4 regions of the Streptomyces sp. NBC_00005 genome follow, and region 4 is predicted to be linked to each of the others. Evidence: riboswitches for the same ligand, from Rfam matches in the RefSeq annotation. Region 4 holds a riboswitch; each other region holds the start of a gene.
The links. Region 4 has a riboswitch for cyclic di-AMP ahead of OG303_RS20685 (NlpC/P60 family protein). Riboswitches for the same ligand answer to the same signal wherever they lie in the genome.

Region 1 (3,941 bases), 2.4 Mb from region 4:
AACCTGGCCCGGGAGGACGTTCAGGAGTACCTCTGGGGGCAGCTCGACGCGCTCCTTTCCAGTGCCCCGATCGACTACGTGAAGTGGGACTTCAACCGCTGCTTCACCGACGCGGGCTGGCCCGGCGAGCCCTACCCGCAGCGGCTCTGGGTCGACCATGTCCGCGGGTTCTACGCGCTGTTGGACCGCCTGCGGGCGGCCCACCCGGGCGTCGCCTTCGAATCCTGCTCGGGCGGCGGCGGCCGTATCGACCTCGGCGTCCTGAGCCGTACGGACCAGGTGTGGACCTCCGACAACACCGACCCGCTCGACCGGCTCGCCATCCAGCACGGCTTCAGCCAGATCCACCCCGCGCGCGTGATGGCCGCCTGGGTCACCGACAGCCCCAACACCCAGCTCAACGACCGGGTCAGCTCGCTGCGCTTCCGGTTCGTGAGTGCCATGGCCGGCGTGCTCGGGGTCGGCGGGGACCTCACCCGGTGGACCGAGGAGGAGCTCGCCGAGGCCGGTGGGTGGGTGGGGCTCTACAAAGAGATCCGGCCGCTCGTGCAGCACGGGGACCTCTATCGGCTGCGGTCTCCGCGGGGCGGGCTGAGTGCGGTGCAGTACGTGCGCGGGGACGAGGCGGTCGTCCTCGCCTGGCTCCAGGCGCAGAGCTACGGCGAACCCGTTCCGGCGCTGCGACTGCGCGGCCTCGACCCGACAGCCTCGTATGAATGCCGTGAAACGGGCGAAGTTCACAGAGGTGCCGTACTGCTGCATCACGGACTGCGTACCGGATTGCGTGGCGACCTCGACGCCGCAGTTTTCCGCCTGCGTCGCATCTGAGTGTTCTGTCCGAATTGGTATCTTGGTTGGGATTCAGTCCTGTTCAGTTGCCTTCGCATGCCTTCGCTCCAACTCGCTCCGGAATAGGGAGTCCTGGGGTGAGGGTGCGTGAGGAGCGTCATATTCGTGACCGTGCGTGGCCCGTCATGTCCACGTAATTCACGTGCTTTACATGGGGATTTGGGTGAGGCGGCGCCCTCGGAATTCACGCAGGGTGACCGGGAATTTTCTCAGGGGATCTACAGAAACGGATTCATAGGGAACCGTCGCTTGTCCCTTTGCGTCCCGGTCGCTTACGTTCGCCACCAATCCGGACGGACGCCCAATCCTGCCGCCGCCCGGAATCCGCACAACTCACCCGTGAACGGCAGGAGCGGGGGACCCACAGGACTTACCGCCTGTTCCGGTCTCCGGAACGGCTAGGGGTAAAGCCGCGTGCAGCGCGGCCGGGCATCTCCAGCCCGCACCCGACAGCTCACCTCGTAGGCGCCGGAGAGGAATTCGCCATGCCCGCCAAGGGTAAGCACCGCCGCCCGAAGCCCCAGCGCTTCACCCGCACCATCGCCGTCGCCGGAACCGGTGGCGCCGCACTCGCTCTTCCACTCATAGGTGCTACCGGCGCCCATGCCAGCACAGCGCAGTCCGTTTCTCAGTCCGTTTCCCAGTCGGTTTCGGAAAAGACCGTCCAGTCCCTTCCGGCCGCCGAGAAGAAGAGCGCCGCGAACAAGGCGGGTGCACGGACCTATTCGGTGCGGGCAGGCGATTACCTCGCGAAGATCGCCGACGAGCAGCACGTCGCCGGCGGCTGGAAGAAGCTCTACTCGGACAATCGACGGGCCGTCGGCGACGACCCGTCCCTGATCCACCCGGGCCTGAAGCTCTCGATCGGCAAGAAGGCCCCGGCGAGCACCGCCAAGTCCTCGTCCTCGCCTTCCTCTTCGTCCGCCTCGAAGACGTCCGCTTCGTCGAATTCCTCGAATTCCTCGAACCAGACGGCCGCCACGCAGGCCTCCGACTCCACCGGCTTCACCCTCCCGGTGACCGGTGCCACCATCGGCACCGGCTACCACGTGGCCGGCAGCATGTGGTCCAGCGGGTACCACACCGGCGTGGACTTCGTGGTCCCGACCGGCACGTCCCTCAAGGCCGTTGGCGCGGGCACGGTCGTCTCCGCGGGCTGGGGCGGCGCGTACGGCAACCAGGTCGTCATCAAGCTCGCCGACGGCTACTACGCGCAGTACGGCCACCTTTCCCAGCTCTCCGTTTCGGCCGGCCAGACCGTGACCGAGGGCCAGCAGATCGGCCTCTCCGGCGCGACCGGCAACGTGACCGGCCCGCACCTGCACTTCGAGATCCGCACCACGCCGGACTACGGCTCCGACGTGGACCCGGTCGCCTACCTCCGCTCGAAGGGCGTCGCCGTCGGCTGACGCCCCCTCAGAACCACCTGCCTGACACGCTGCCGAAGGCCGGACCCCGATCCCCGGGTCCGGCCTTCGGTGTGTCCGGGGTGTCGACAGCGCGGGGTGCGGACGGCACAGTGATCCCCGTCCGTGATGCAAGCGCTTTCTAGCGCTTCTACCGCAGAAGGGGTCCTCCGACGTGACGACCACGCGCAGAGCTTTCGGAGCACTGGCCGCCGGTGCCGCCCTGGCGACCCTCGCCCCCGCCGCGACGGCGAACGCGTCCGGCCGCGGACGCCTCGTCGCCCACGACGACTTCCGTCACGGCCTCCACCAGTGGGTGACCGAACTCCAGGACGGTGGCAGGGTCACCGCGTCCCGCGGGGTCCTGGAGGTCGACGTGCCGAGCGGTGCCACCGTTTGGTTCAGGGAGCGGCTCGAAGGGCCGTACGTCCTCGAGTACACCGCCACGCCCGTCTCCGAGGGCGGCGCCAACGACCGCGTCTCCGACCTCAACAACTTCTGGAACGCCACCGACGCCCGCTCCCCGGACGACCTCTTCGCCACCCCGCGGGACGGGGCCCTGGACGGGTACGACTACCTCACGACCTACTACGCGGGCTACGGCGCCAACTACAACACCACGACCCGGCTGCGCCGTTACGTCGGCCAGGCCGGGGTCCGGCCGCTGATCTACGACTACACGGAGCCGCTGCTCGTCGCGAACGAGCCCAACCGCGTCCGTATCGTCTCCGACGGCTCGACGGTCCGCTGGTGGAACAACGGACGGCTCGTCTTCGACTACAGCGACCCGGAGCCGTACAGGAACGGGCACTTCGCGTTCCGGACCACGTGGAGCCACTTCCGGATCGCCGACTTCAGGGTCTGGCGGTTGACCGCTCAACAGCGCTGATCGAACAGTTATTCCGGGCTTGGCGAACACTTTAGGAGTGGCTTATCTCACCGCCAGTCAACCCCTGCTTACGGTCGCGTAGGTCACATTCGAAGGTGAATCATGGCCGACGTGGCAGACGATTCGAAGAGTGACAGCAGATCAGTGATCGGGTCGTACGTTGCGGTGGGGGACAGCTTCACCGAGGGCGTTGGCGACCCCGGCCCCGACGGGGCGTTCGTCGGCTGGGCCGACCGGTTCGCGGTGCTTCTCGCGGACCGGCAACCCGAGGGCGACTTCGGCTACACCAACCTCGCCGTGCGCGGCAAGCTGCTCGACCAGATCGTGGAGGACCAGGTCCCGCAGGCCATCGAACTGGCGCCGGACCTGGTCTCCTTCTGTGCGGGCGGCAACGACATCATCCGGCCCGGAACCGACCCCGACGAGGTCGCCGAGCGCTTCGAGCGGGCGCTCGTCCGGCTCACCGATTCCGTCGGCACCGTCATGGTGACGACCGGCTTCGACACCCGTGGCGTCCCCGTGCTCAAGCACCTGCGCGGCAAGATCGCCACCTACAACGGTCATGTCCGGGCCATCGCCGACCGGTACGGCTGTCCCGTGCTCGACCTGTGGTCCCTGAAGACCGTCCAGGACCGCAGGGCCTGGGACGGCGACCGGCTCCACCTCTCGCCCGAGGGGCACACGCGCGTGGCGCTCCGCGCCGGACAGGTCCTCGGCCTGGAGGTTCCGGCCGACCCGGACCAGCCCTGGCCACCGCTCCCGCCGCGCGGCACCCTCGAGGTCCGCCGGGACGATGT
Region 2 (3,941 bases), 190 kb from region 4:
CGGCTACTGGCGGCACGGCAGCGTCTGCGAGGACTACGGCGCGATCGACGCCGCCGTCCTCGCGGTGGGCGGCTGGCACGACCCCTACCGCGACACGGTGCTCCGGCTCGTCGAGCACCTGCCCGCCGACCGCGTACGCGGCCTGATCGGCCCCTGGTCGCACCAGTACCCGGACCGGGGCCTGCCGCCCGGCCCGGCGATCGGCTTCCTCCAGGAGACCCTGCGCTGGTGGGACCACTGGCTGAAGGGGGTCGACTCCGGGGTGATGGAGGAGCCCCTGCTGCGCGCGTACGTCAGCGACTCGCACCCGCCGGCCACGGTGTACGAGACGCTGCCCGGCCGCTGGGTCGGCGAGGCGGCCTGGCCCTCCCCCGACGTCACGACGGTCTCGTACGCCCTCCAGGGCGAGCCCCAGATCGTTCGCTGCCCGCAGTACACGGGCATGGACGCCGGCCGGTTCTTCCCGTTCGGGAACGACGCCGACCTGCCGCCGGACCAGCGTGACGAGGACGGGCGGGCCGTGTGCTTCGAGTTCGAGGCAGAGGAGGAGACGTGGGTGCTGGGGCGGCCGCGGGTGCGCTTGCGGCTGACGTGCGAGGTGCCGAGCGGGCAGGTCGTCGCGAGAGTGTGTGACGTGGCACCGGACGGTTCGTCGACCCTGGTGACGCGAGGCGCGCTGAACCTGTCGGCGCGGCACGGGCGCGACCTGGCCGTGCCGTGGGCGCCGGGAGCCACGGAGGACGTGGAGTTCGAGCTGAACGGCATCGGGCACGCGTTCCCGCCCGGCCACCGCATCCGCCTCGCCCTGTCCTCCGCGTACTGGCCGTGGCTCTGGCCGCGGCCCGACTCGGCGGCGGGCTTCACCCTGCACGCGGTGGGCAGCTTCCTGGAACTCCCGGTACGCGCACGTGCGTTGGACGAGAGGGCGATCACCTTCGAGGAGCCGGAGCAGTCCGAGCCGATGGGCGTCAACCACCCGATCACACTGGACGAACCGCGCCCCGAGCGCCTGGTGGTGCGTGACGTGGCCAAGGGCGAATGGCGCCTGGAGGTCGACCCGCGCTACGGCGGCACGCGCGTGTACCCCGACGGACTGGAGTTCACCGAGGACGCGCTGGAGACGTACACGATCCAGGAGGCCGACCCCCTGTCGGCCCGCACCCGCTCGGACTGGTCGATCCGGCTGCACCGCCCCGAGCTGGCCTGGGACACGACGATCCGCACACGCTCGGAGATCACCTGCGACGAAGAGTCCTTTTTCGCCATCAATGAGGTGATCTGCTCCGAGGGTGAAGAGGTGGTCTTCCACCGGACTTGGGAGAAGCGGATCCCACGGACGGCCGGTTGACCACGAGTTGGGCCCATTGCCTGATTTGCCGCCCTTGTGGATGCCAGTGACTTGGCTCACGCGGCCGCGCCGGTCGACGATGTCCCGGCCTTTGTCGACTCCCCTTCCGCTGCAAGCCAGTTGAGGCTTGGCAGTTGCAAAGGATCAAGCGCCCCATGAGCCTCACACCAAGGTCAAAAGGCGGATGTACGAATCCCGCACTTGTTCCGGACGTGTGCTCTCGCATACGTTCCGGGCCTGTCGGGTGGAACGCCGAATCCTGCCGCCGCCCGGACACGACCCATCGACCAACTCACTCGCACGGCAGGAGCGGGGGAACCAGGTAAGTCGCCGGACCGGGCATTCCCCGGACCGGCTTGGGGTGAAGTCACGCAGCCGTACGGCTGCGTGGCCGGGCATCTCCCCGCCCGAACCCGACAGCTCACCTCGCAGGCGCCGGAGAGGAACAGCGCCATGTCCCGAGGCAAGCACCGCCACCCCAGAACCAGCTCACTCACCCGAGGCATCGTCGTCGCCTGCACCGGCACCGCCGCCCTCGCACTCCCGCTCCTGAGCGCGACGACCGCGAGCGCCGCGACGCCGACCCAGGCCCCCGCCGCGTCGGCCGCATCGCAGGTCAAGTCCATTACGTACACCACGGTCAAGGGCGACACGCTCTATGGCATCGCGGACAAATACGACACCCCGGGCGGCTGGCAGCAGCTCTACAAGGACAACCGCAAGGCCATCGGCGACAACCCCAGGCTGATCCACTCGGGCCTCAAGCTGACGGTCAGGACGACGAAGACGGCGAGCGCGACTGCCGCCACGTCCACCAAGAAGTCCTCGTCCGTCGTCCACGCCACCCAGGCCTCCGTCAAGACCTACGCGAACAACCTCGACGGCTGGATCCGGCAGTCGCTGGACATCATGGCGCAGAAGGGAATTCCCGGGACGTACGACGGCATTTACCGCAACATCATGCGGGAGTCGTCGGGCAACCCGGCCGCCATCAACAACTGGGACTCCAACGCCGTCGCCGGCACCCCGTCCAAGGGCCTGCTGCAGGTCATCGACCCGACGTTCCTCGCCTACCACGTGCCCGGCACGTCGCTCAACCCCTACGACCCGGTCGCGAACATCACCGCCGCCTGCAACTACGCAGCCGCGCGGTACGGGTCGATCGACAACGTGTTCGGCGCGTACTGAGCCGCATCACACACCCGGGAAGAGTCTTTCGAGGACGACGGCGATGCCGTCGTCCTCGTTCGACCGGGTGATCTCGTCGGCCACCGCCTTGAGTTCGGGGTGGGCGTTGGACATGGCGACGCCGTGGGCGGCCCAGTCGAACATCGGGATGTCGTTGGGCATGTCGCCGAAGGCGATCGTCCGGTCCGGCCCGAGTCCCAGGTGTTCGGCGGCCAACGCGAGGCCCGTCGCCTTGGTGATGCCGCATGGCTGGAGTTCGACGGTCCCCGGCCCCGACATGGTGACGGTGGCCAGCGAACCGACCACCGAACGCGCCGTCGCCGCCAACTCGTCGTCGGACAGGTCGGGATGACGCAGCAGCACCTTGCTGATGGGCTCGCACCACAGGTCGTCGCGTCGCTCGACCCGTACGGCCGGCAGCGTCGGATGCGGCATGAGGTAGCCCGGCTCGATGAGCGTGAGCCCCTCCACACCGTCCTGGTCGACGGCCGCGTACACCTCGCCCACCTCGGCCTCGATCTTGCCGAGGGCCGTCTCGGCCAGCTCCCGGTCCAGCGTGACGGACCACAGCAGGCGGTCCGCGCCGGCGTCGTACACCTGCGCGCCCTGCCCGCACACCGCGAGCCCCCTGCTGCCCAGTTCGTCCAGGAGCGGCCGCACTCTGGGGGCCGGCCGGCCCGTCACGACCAGGTGCCGGGCGCCGGCCACGGCCACTCGCGCGAGTGCGGCGAGGGACCGGTCGGACAGCGTGTCGTCGCCTCGGAGCAGCGTGCCGTCCAGGTCGGTGGCGATGAGTGCATATGCGGTGGGTGCGGCCATGATCAGAGAATACGGACAGGACGCCCCACCGACTCATCGCGAACCGGACGACCGCGGACTTCACCGCCGTCCCTTGCTCAACTTCCCTACCCTGGTGGGTTCTTCATCACCGGGTGGTGCCCCGGACCCGGCCTACCCGTGCGCTGCCGCCAGGTGCTTGGCGAGCCTCGGGGAGGCGAACTCCGTGCCGCACACGAAGCGCATCACCGGGCCGTACGACGCCGCGGCGGGCAGGCCGGTGAAGTACAGGCCCGGGACCGAGGAGACGTACCCCGCGCCCAGTTTGGGCGTGCCGCGGCTCACCGCCAGGCGCGTGCGCAGTTCGTGGCCGAGGAAGTCCATCGCCGCGATGTCCACGCGGTATCCGGTGGCCGCGATGACGTGGTCCGCGGACAGGTCCTCGGTGCGGCCCGCAAGGGTGCGGACCGTCAGCTTCGGGCTGCCGTCGGCCGCCTCCGCCCGTACGATCCGGTCGACCTCGCTGACCTGGACCTTCCTCTCGAAGCGGTCGCGCAGCCACCACGCGCCGAGCGGGCCGAGGACCCGGCGCACCAGGTAGTGGCGGGCCTCGGCCGGGAGGTAGCGG
Region 3 (3,941 bases), 5.0 Mb from region 4:
GGGCCGGGCGCGTGGATCATCATGCCGTTGCCGGTGTACAGGCCGACGTGGCTGAAGTTGTCGTGGAAGAAGATCAGGTCCCCGGGGCGGCTCTCCGCGAGCGGGATCACCGTGCCGGTGCTCGCCTGCTCGTACGTGCTGCGCGGCAGCGCGACCCCGGAGGCCTTCCAGGCGGCCTGGGTGAGTCCGGCGTTGTCGTACGACTCCGGTCCGACCGCACCCCACAGGCACGGCCTGCCGATCTGCGCGCGGGCGAAGGCGATCGCCCGGTCGGCCTTGGTGCCGACGTGCGTCTCCAAGGCGGGTACGCCGGTGTCGAGCACGCTCGGCTGCATGCGCCACTCCTCGACCGCGGGCACCCCGGTGTCGAGCACGCTCGGCTGCTGGAACCGCCATTCCTCGGCCGCGGGTACGCCGGTGTCGAGCACGCTCGGCTGCCGCATGCGCCATTCCTCGGACATGGGCGCGCCCATGTCGAGAACCGTCGGCTGCTGCAGCCGCCACGCCTCCTCGGCGGCACGACGAGCCTGGTCGGCCGGATCCTGCCAGGCCAACTGGGGCTGCTGCTGGGCCGCGAGGGCCGCGCGCGGCAGGGAGGTCTGCCGGGCGGTGTACCGGTACAGCAGCTCACTGGCCGCCGCGATCTTGCGCTGGCTCTGCTGCTTGGAGTTCCGCAGCAAGGTCTGCTTCGACTCGGGGGCGGCCGCGGTCGGGGCCGGGACGGCTTCCTGGCGGGGCTGCGGTACGGCGGGGAGCGCGGCCGTGGGGCCGGCGGTCAGCTCGGCCACGGGACGGCGGGTCCCCGCGGCGGGCAGCTCGGCCATGGGTCGGCCGGCCGCCTCCAGCTCCAGGCCGGGACGGCTGCCCGACGGGCGCTCCGCCGGACGCCGCGTCGGCCGGGGCTCGGCCGAGCGGGCCGGCATACGGTCGGCCGGCAGTACCGCCGGAAGCGTCGGACCCAGCGACGCACGCGCCCCGTCGAACCACTGCCGGGACACGGCGTCGAGAGCGGGGTCCGAGCGCCTGCGATCACTGCCCGGGGCGGTGGGCGGCCGCGGTCCCAGTAACTGGGCCCGGGTGAAGTTGAAGTTGCCGGTGTCGCTCTCGGCCTGGTCGTAGAGGCTGCTCACCCGCTGCCGGACGTCTTCGCGGCTGGGGCCCTCGTCCCCTGTCATCGGTGCGGCGTCGGCGGTCTGCGAGAACAGGGCCACCGAGGTGAGGGCAGCGGTCGCGAGGGCGGAGTTGCGCACACCTGGGAGGCCGAGGCCTCCGGGGCGCGACGATCGTTCCGGCGCCATGGGAGCCGTACTCCTTCCGTACTCCGCCTACCGAGTTAGCTGTCGGGTTCGGGCGGTCATTTCCGGAAGGCATGCCCTACGACCCTTGCCCCGAAGGGCAGTTGGGCCGATTCACCCCATTGTTCGGTTGGGTCCCCGGCTCCGGCTGCCACGAGGGCGCACCGGACTCGGCGGAGGCCGCGCGTCCCGGCGGGGTTCGCCGGAGGGACTCGTGCGGCCTGATGCCACGCTAGCCAACTTGTGCGCCCCGTGTGAAGGTTGAAGGCCGGAATGTCCGATACGCTTTTGTGACCTTCGTCGTAATGCACCGTCAGATCGGTGTCTCGTGCACGGAGTGAGTCCGGACGGCGACCGACAGTCGCGGTCGAACGGGCTCGGGGACGCGGGCGGACGGGATCAGGAACGCGGGCCGTCGCTCTCGGTCTCGCGCTCGGCGTCCCGCTGCTTGATGCGGGCCGTCTCCTTGCGGACCTCGGCCTGGGTGGCGCGCTCCTTCTGCAGCCACTCGGGCTGCTCCTGCTTCAGGGCGTCGATCTGCTCGGTGGTGAGGGCCTCGGTGACCCCGCCGCGGGCGAGACCCGCGATGGAGACGCCCAGCTTCGCCGCGACCACCGGACGGGGGTGCGGACCGTTGGCCCGCAGCTCACGCAGCCACTCGGGCGGGTTGGCCTGGAGCTCGTCGAGCTGGGTGCGCGAGATGACACCCTCACGGAACTCGGCGGGGGTGGCCTCGAGGTACACACCCAGCTTCTTCGCCGCCGTGGTGGGCTTCATCGTCTGGGTGGTCTGGTGCGACTTCATGGTGTCCAGGGTATCGACCGGGGACGGGACCTCCGACCACGGCCGATACCCTGGCCGGGTGACAGGCTCCGAAGCATCCCCAGCGTTCCGGCTCGCGTACGTCCCGGGGGCGACGCCCGCCAAGTGGGTGCGGATCTGGAACGAGCGCCTGCCCGACATCCCGCTGACCCTCCTCGCCGTACCGGGCCCCGACGTGTCCGGCGTGCTGCGTGCCGGTGGCGCCGACGCGGGACTCGTGCGGCTGCCGGTGGACCGTACGTACTTCAGCGCCATCCCCCTCTACACGGAGACGACGGTCGTCGTGGTCCCCAAGGACCACGTGATCACAGCGGCGGACGAGGTGAGCGTCGAGGACCTCGCGGACGAGGTCCTCTTCCACCCGCTCGACGACGTCTTCGACTGGGACCGGCCGCCGGGCGAGCCCGCCTTCGAGCGCCCCGCCACCACCGAGGACGCCGTCGAACTCGTCGCGGCGGGCGTCGGCCTCCTCGTCGTCCCCCAGTCGCTGGCCCGCCTCCACCACCGCAAGGACCTCACGTACCGGCCGCTCGTGGACGCCCCCGAGTCGAGCATCGCCCTGGCGTGGCCCGAGGAGGCGACCACAGAGTTGGTCGAGGACTTCATCGGGATCGTCCGCGGCCGCACGGTCAACAGCTCCCGGGGCCGCAAGGCGACGGAGCCGGAGCCGGAGCCCAAGGGCAAGGCCGGCGACACGGCCGGTGCCCGGCGCAAGCCCGCAGCGGGGAAGGCGGCCGGGAAGACGGCGGGACGCAACCCGCGTGCCGGATCCGGCGTCTCCCAAGGCGCCAAGCGCAGGAAGCCTCGCCGCCGGGCGTAGCCCTCGGGTGGAGTGGCGCCGCCCTGTGCGGCACGGGCCACTTTTACCTGGTCAGGGGGAGTTTTGCTTCGCAGGGGGATGCGGTGCGCGGACGGCGTCGCGGACAGGCTGCGCGCTGACGGGCTGTTGGGCGCCCCGGTCGACCACCGGGGGCGCAGGCAGCCGCGCGGCGGATGGTGGTGGGCGGCGGCGTTCGTCGGGCGCACGCTGCGGGGCGAGTGGCAGGGCATCGTGGTCGATCCGGTGCGGCAGCTCATGAGTCGTGGGCTGCCCGCGCTGTCCCTGGCGTTCGTGGCCGCCTTCGGTGTCATCTTCTTCCACGCGCTGGCGCAACGGCCGACCGGTGCGGTGGTGGTGCGGATCCTCGGCGGCGTCAAGGCCGACCTGCCGTGGTGGCTGGCCCTGCTGCGCACGCCGGTGTCGCTGTACGTCCCGGCCCTGGATCTGCCCGTGTGGGCGGGGATCACGCAGCTGTTCCTCGCGTTCGCCCTGGCGGAACTCGCGCTCGGCCGGGCCAGGACACTCGCCATCGCGTACGCCACCACGCTGGCCGGCACCCTGACGGTGCGGGTGATGATCGCGCTCGGTCCGGGCTGGGGCGGACTGGGTCTGCCGCCCGAGATCGGGCAGGTGCTGGACACGGGACCGTCCGCAGCCGTCGTGGGCCTGTTCACGTATGTCGCCGTCGTGCGGCGCGCGCCCATCGTGTTCACGCTCACCGGCGGGTCGATGGTGTGGGAGTCGATCGCCGTACCCAATCTGGCCGGACGCGAGCACCTGATCGCGGTCGCCGCCGCGATCGTCCTGGCCCTTTGCCACGGCCGCGGCCGCAAGCGCCCGCCCGTCCCCGCCCTCCTGCCCGTGCGGCGCGGGGGGACGTCGGGGGCGAGGGTCGAGTCTCCGTCCTCGGACGATCACGTGGCGGTCGGCTGAGCGGGACTGTCCCCCGGGATGGTCAAGCGCGTGCCGGGTCCCGTCCATTCATCCGTCTGTGGCGGCGTGTG
Region 4 (3,941 bases):
GTCGCCATCACGGCGGCTCCGGCCGCCGGCGAACGCTGCGCCCACCAGGCGCGGAGGGAGGTTGGGTCGGGCATGGGGCCGATGCTAAGGAGCGCGGTGCGTGTTGAGCGTGGGGCACGCGCGTGGGTGGGGCGAAATACGCGCGGGCGCGGGGCAAGGGGGAGGGCGTGAGGCAGGAGCCGCACACCTCACCCGGGTGCGAGGCGCCCCCTCGGCGTGCGGTCGTGGGCGTCAGCGAAAACGGCCCTTTTACGCGCGCGTGCGTCACGAACTGCCTTCACGCGCGCGTGCGTCACGAGGTGCCCGCACGCGCGCGTGCATCGGCCCTCCGACGCACGCGCGCGTGCATCGCTCCTCCGGCGTCTCAGGCCGGCCGCACCACGCTGTGGATGATCGACTCGCCGGCGTAGTAGACCGACTCCTCGCGGACGTACGCGCCAGGCTTCGGGGCGTGGATCATCATGCCGTTGCCGATGTAGATGCCGACGTGGCTGATGTCGTCGTAGAAGAAGATCAGGTCGCCGGGCTGCGCGTCGGCGAGGGAGACCGTGGTGCCGGCGTTCACCTGGTCGTAGGTGGTGCGCGGGAGGGTGACTCCCGCGGCCTTCCAGGCAGCCTGGGTGAGGCCGGAGCAGTCGTAGGAGCCGGGTCCTGTGGCGCCCCAGACGTACGGCTTGCCGATCTGCGCGCGGGCGAAGGCGAGCGCCTTGGCCGCCTTGGTGGCGTACGAGGAGTCGGTGGTGGAGGTGCTGCCCGAGTCCGACGAGGAGCCGCTCTCCTGGGCCGCGGCCTCCTCCTTGGCCTTCTGCTCGGCCGCCTGCTGCTCGGCCAGCTCCGCGGCCTTGCGCGCGGCCTCCTGCTCCTTCTTCTTCTCGATCGCCGCGAGCCGCGCCTTCTCCTCGGCGGTCAGCTTCGACAGCAGCTCGCGCGCGTCGGAGAGCTTCGTCTGCACCGTGGACTTGGCCGTCCGCAGGTCGCTCTGCGACTCGGTAAGCGTCTCGAGGCTCTTGGTGGCCTCCTGACGCTTCTTCATCGTCGCGGACTGCTCGGCGACGTAGTCGTCGACCGCGCCCTTCTGACGGGAGGTCAGCCGTCCCATCAGCTGCGTCTGGTCGAAGTAGTCCTGCGGGGAGTCGGCGAGCAGGAAGGTCGCCGTGTCGGGCTCGGAGGCACCGGTCCGGTACTGGGCGGCGGCGAAGGAACCGAGCTCGTCCCGCACCTCGTTGAGCTTCTGGGTGCGCTTGGCCACGTCGTCGAGGAGGGTGTCGACGCGCTTGCGCTGCTTGGTGGTCTTCTCTTTGGTCGCGTTGTACTTCTCGGTCGCCGACTCAGCCTGGCGGTAGAGGTCGTCGACCTTCTTCTCGACTTCCTCGAGACTCGGCTTGCCGTCGGTCGACGGGGCGGCGTTGGCCGTCTGGGACAGCAGGGCCACGGACGTGAGGGCGGCCGTGGCGAGGGCGGGGGTGCGTATGCCTGCTACGCGCGTACCAGCGGGACGCGACTTGCGGTGCGACGCCAAGGGAGGCGACTCCTTCCACGTTCCGCCTACCGAGTTAGCTGTCGGGTTCGGGCGGGTGGTTCGGAAGGGTTGCCCTACGGTCCTTGCCCCGAAAGGGAGCTGAACCGATTCACCCCGGGATCGGTGGGTCCCCGGCTCCGGATGCGCGGCGGCGACCCGGACTCGACGGAAGCCGCGCGGCCCGGCGACGTTCGCCGGTGGGGGTCGTGCGGCATGCCTGGAACGGTAGCCAACTCGTGTGGCCCCTGTGAAGGTTGATGTTCGATATGCCCGATACATTTTCGTGACCTCTGGTCAGAACGTCGCGCGACGTGGTCCTTCCGGAATGATCTGCGTAGATATGTGCGTATTTTGACCGGAGTGGCGACGTCCGCCCGCTTCCGGGCGCTAACTTCCAGCCAGCCGCGGTCAGGTGCTGCGGCGGGTGAGGGGGTACGGCATGAGAAAGCGCACGGCATTCGTCATCGGTACATCGGTCGCCCTGGCCGCCACCGCGGGCATCGCTCCCGCGAGCGCCACCGGCGGACACTCCGGCGGCAAGCCGGAGATCCGCGTGATAGCCAAGGGCCTCGACAATCCGCGCCAGCTCTCCTACGACCACGGTCGCCTGTACGTCGCCGAGGCCGGCCGCGGCGGCAAGAAGTGCCTGGGCCAGGGACCCGAGGGCCCGACCTGCATCGGCCTGTCGGCCGCGGTCAGCAAGGTCTACCGGGACGGGGGCGCCTGGAAGCGCCACCGCCTGGTCGACGGCCTGCCCTCCGCGGGCGCGCCCGACGGCGGCTTCGCGGTGGGCCTGAACGGCGTCTCGGCCCGCCATGGCCAGGTCTGGGGCGTGGAGACCTGGGCCCCGCCGGAGGCCGGCGTGCCCACCACCCCGCCCTGGAACAAACTCGGCAAGCTCCTGTCCATCGACCGGGGCAGGGCGAGGATCGCCGCCGACATCTCCGCCGTAGAACTCAAGTACAACCCGCACAAGACGGCCGTCGACTCCAACCCGTACGCCGTCCTCGCCCTCCCCGACGGCCGCAGGATCGTCGCGGACGCGGCCGGCAACGACCTCGTCGTGGTGTCCAGGAACGGCAGGGCCCGCCCGTTCACGGTCTTCAAGGACCACGACAAGCACGAGGCCGTCCCGACGTCCCTGGCCCTCGGCCCCGACGGCAAGCTCTACGTCGGCGAGCTGAACGGCGAGCCGTCGAAGCCCACCGCGCGCGTGTGGAGGGTCGACCCCGGGAGCGGCAAGATCCTCGGCTGGAAGTCCGGCTTCGGCGCGATCACGGGCATCGCCTTCAACGACGACGGAGACCTGTACGTCAGCCAGCTCTTCGCCGGCGTCGTGACCAAGGTCTCGGACGGCAGGCGTACGAACGTGAAGGTGCCGTTCCCGGCGGGCGTCGCCGTGGACCCGAGCAACGGCAAGGTCTATGTCTCGGCCTGGTCGATCGCGGACCGCGACGGCACGGTCCTGGAGGGCAAGAAGACGCCGGGCGGCCAGATCTGGCGGATCAGCGGCTTCTGAGGACCGTCGGGTCCGCCGGGCCGATCGGGTCCGTCAGGCCCGGGAGGCCGGCCCGGCAGGCTCGTCAGGCCTGAAGATTCCGGCGATGTTCTCAGGGCGGCGGCGGGCTGTCAGTGGGGCGCCCTAGACTCGGAAGGCGATGAGCAGCCTCTTTGACGACAGCTTCCTGGCGGACCTCCAGGCCCCGCGCGGCCATGCGGAGGAACCACCGCCTCCGCCCGAGGACGATCACGTACCGGAGCCGGTTCCGGACGATCTGTTCGGTGGGAAGTTCGACGCGCCACCGGACCGGGACGCCTACTACCGCGACGGCGCCCCACGCCCGGCGATCGACCCGGCCGCGCTCCTGGACGGGCTGAACGAGAACCAGCGCGCGGCCGTCGTCCACTCCGGCGCCCCGCTGCTCATCGTGGCGGGCGCCGGCTCCGGCAAGACCCGCGTCCTCACCCACCGCATCGCCCACCTGCTCGGCGCTCGGAACGTGCATCCGGGTCAGATCCTCGCGATCACCTTCACCAACAAGGCCGCGGGCGAGATGAAGGAGCGCGTCGAGCAGCTCGTCGGCCCGCGCGCGAACGCGATGTGGGTGATGACCTTCCACAGCGCGTGCGTGCGCATCCTGCGCCGGGAGAGCAAGAAGCTCGGCTTCACGTCGTCGTTCTCGATCTACGACGCCGCCGACAGCAAGCGCCTGATGGCCCTGGTCTGCCGCGACCTGGACCTCGACCCCAAGCGCTACCCGCCGAAGTCCTTCAGCGCCAAGATCTCGAACCTGAAGAACGAGCTGATCGACGAGGAGGACTTCGCCGCCCAGGCTACCGACGGCTTCGAGAAGACCCTCGCCCAGGCCTACGCCATGTACCAGTCGCGGCTGCGCGAGGCGAACGCCCTCGACTTCGACGA

Region 1: linked by a shared signal. The riboswitch ahead of OG303_RS10340 (peptidoglycan DD-metalloendopeptidase family protein) and the one ahead of OG303_RS20685 (NlpC/P60 family protein) in region 4 are both predicted to bind cyclic di-AMP.
Region 2: linked by a shared signal. The riboswitch ahead of OG303_RS21610 (transglycosylase SLT domain-containing protein) and the one ahead of OG303_RS20685 (NlpC/P60 family protein) in region 4 are both predicted to bind cyclic di-AMP.
Region 3: linked by a shared signal. The riboswitch ahead of OG303_RS43635 (NlpC/P60 family protein) and the one ahead of OG303_RS20685 (NlpC/P60 family protein) in region 4 are both predicted to bind cyclic di-AMP.

The regions. Positions count from the first base shown of each region.
Region 1 is NZ_CP108316.1:2,148,297-2,152,237, reverse strand. It holds gene OG303_RS10345 (alpha-galactosidase) at 1-828, shown strand, start outside; cyclic di-AMP (ydaO/yuaA leader) riboswitch at 1,154-1,330, shown strand; gene OG303_RS10340 (peptidoglycan DD-metalloendopeptidase family protein) at 1,335-2,258, shown strand; gene OG303_RS10335 (DUF6250 domain-containing protein) at 2,431-3,144, shown strand; gene OG303_RS10330 (SGNH/GDSL hydrolase family protein) at 3,289-3,941, shown strand, end outside.
Region 2 is NZ_CP108316.1:4,718,243-4,722,183, forward strand. It holds gene OG303_RS21605 (CocE/NonD family hydrolase) at 1-1,348, shown strand, start outside; cyclic di-AMP (ydaO/yuaA leader) riboswitch at 1,589-1,796, shown strand; gene OG303_RS21610 (transglycosylase SLT domain-containing protein) at 1,802-2,536, shown strand; gene OG303_RS21615 (HAD family hydrolase) at 2,543-3,355, opposite strand; gene OG303_RS21620 (FAD-dependent oxidoreductase) at 3,488-3,941, opposite strand, start outside.
Region 3 is NZ_CP108316.1:9,559,530-9,563,470, forward strand. It holds gene OG303_RS43635 (NlpC/P60 family protein) at 1-1,298, opposite strand, end outside; cyclic di-AMP (ydaO/yuaA leader) riboswitch at 1,307-1,481, opposite strand; gene OG303_RS43640 (DUF5997 family protein) at 1,695-2,099, opposite strand; gene OG303_RS43645 (LysR family transcriptional regulator substrate-binding protein) at 2,158-2,937, shown strand; gene OG303_RS43650 (hypothetical protein) at 3,001-3,870, shown strand.
Region 4 is NZ_CP108316.1:4,530,432-4,534,372, reverse strand. It holds gene OG303_RS20690 (tellurite resistance/C4-dicarboxylate transporter family protein) at 1-74, opposite strand, end outside; gene OG303_RS20685 (NlpC/P60 family protein) at 365-1,519, opposite strand; cyclic di-AMP (ydaO/yuaA leader) riboswitch at 1,527-1,680, opposite strand; gene OG303_RS20680 (ScyD/ScyE family protein) at 1,959-3,038, shown strand; gene pcrA (DNA helicase PcrA) at 3,178-3,941, shown strand, end outside.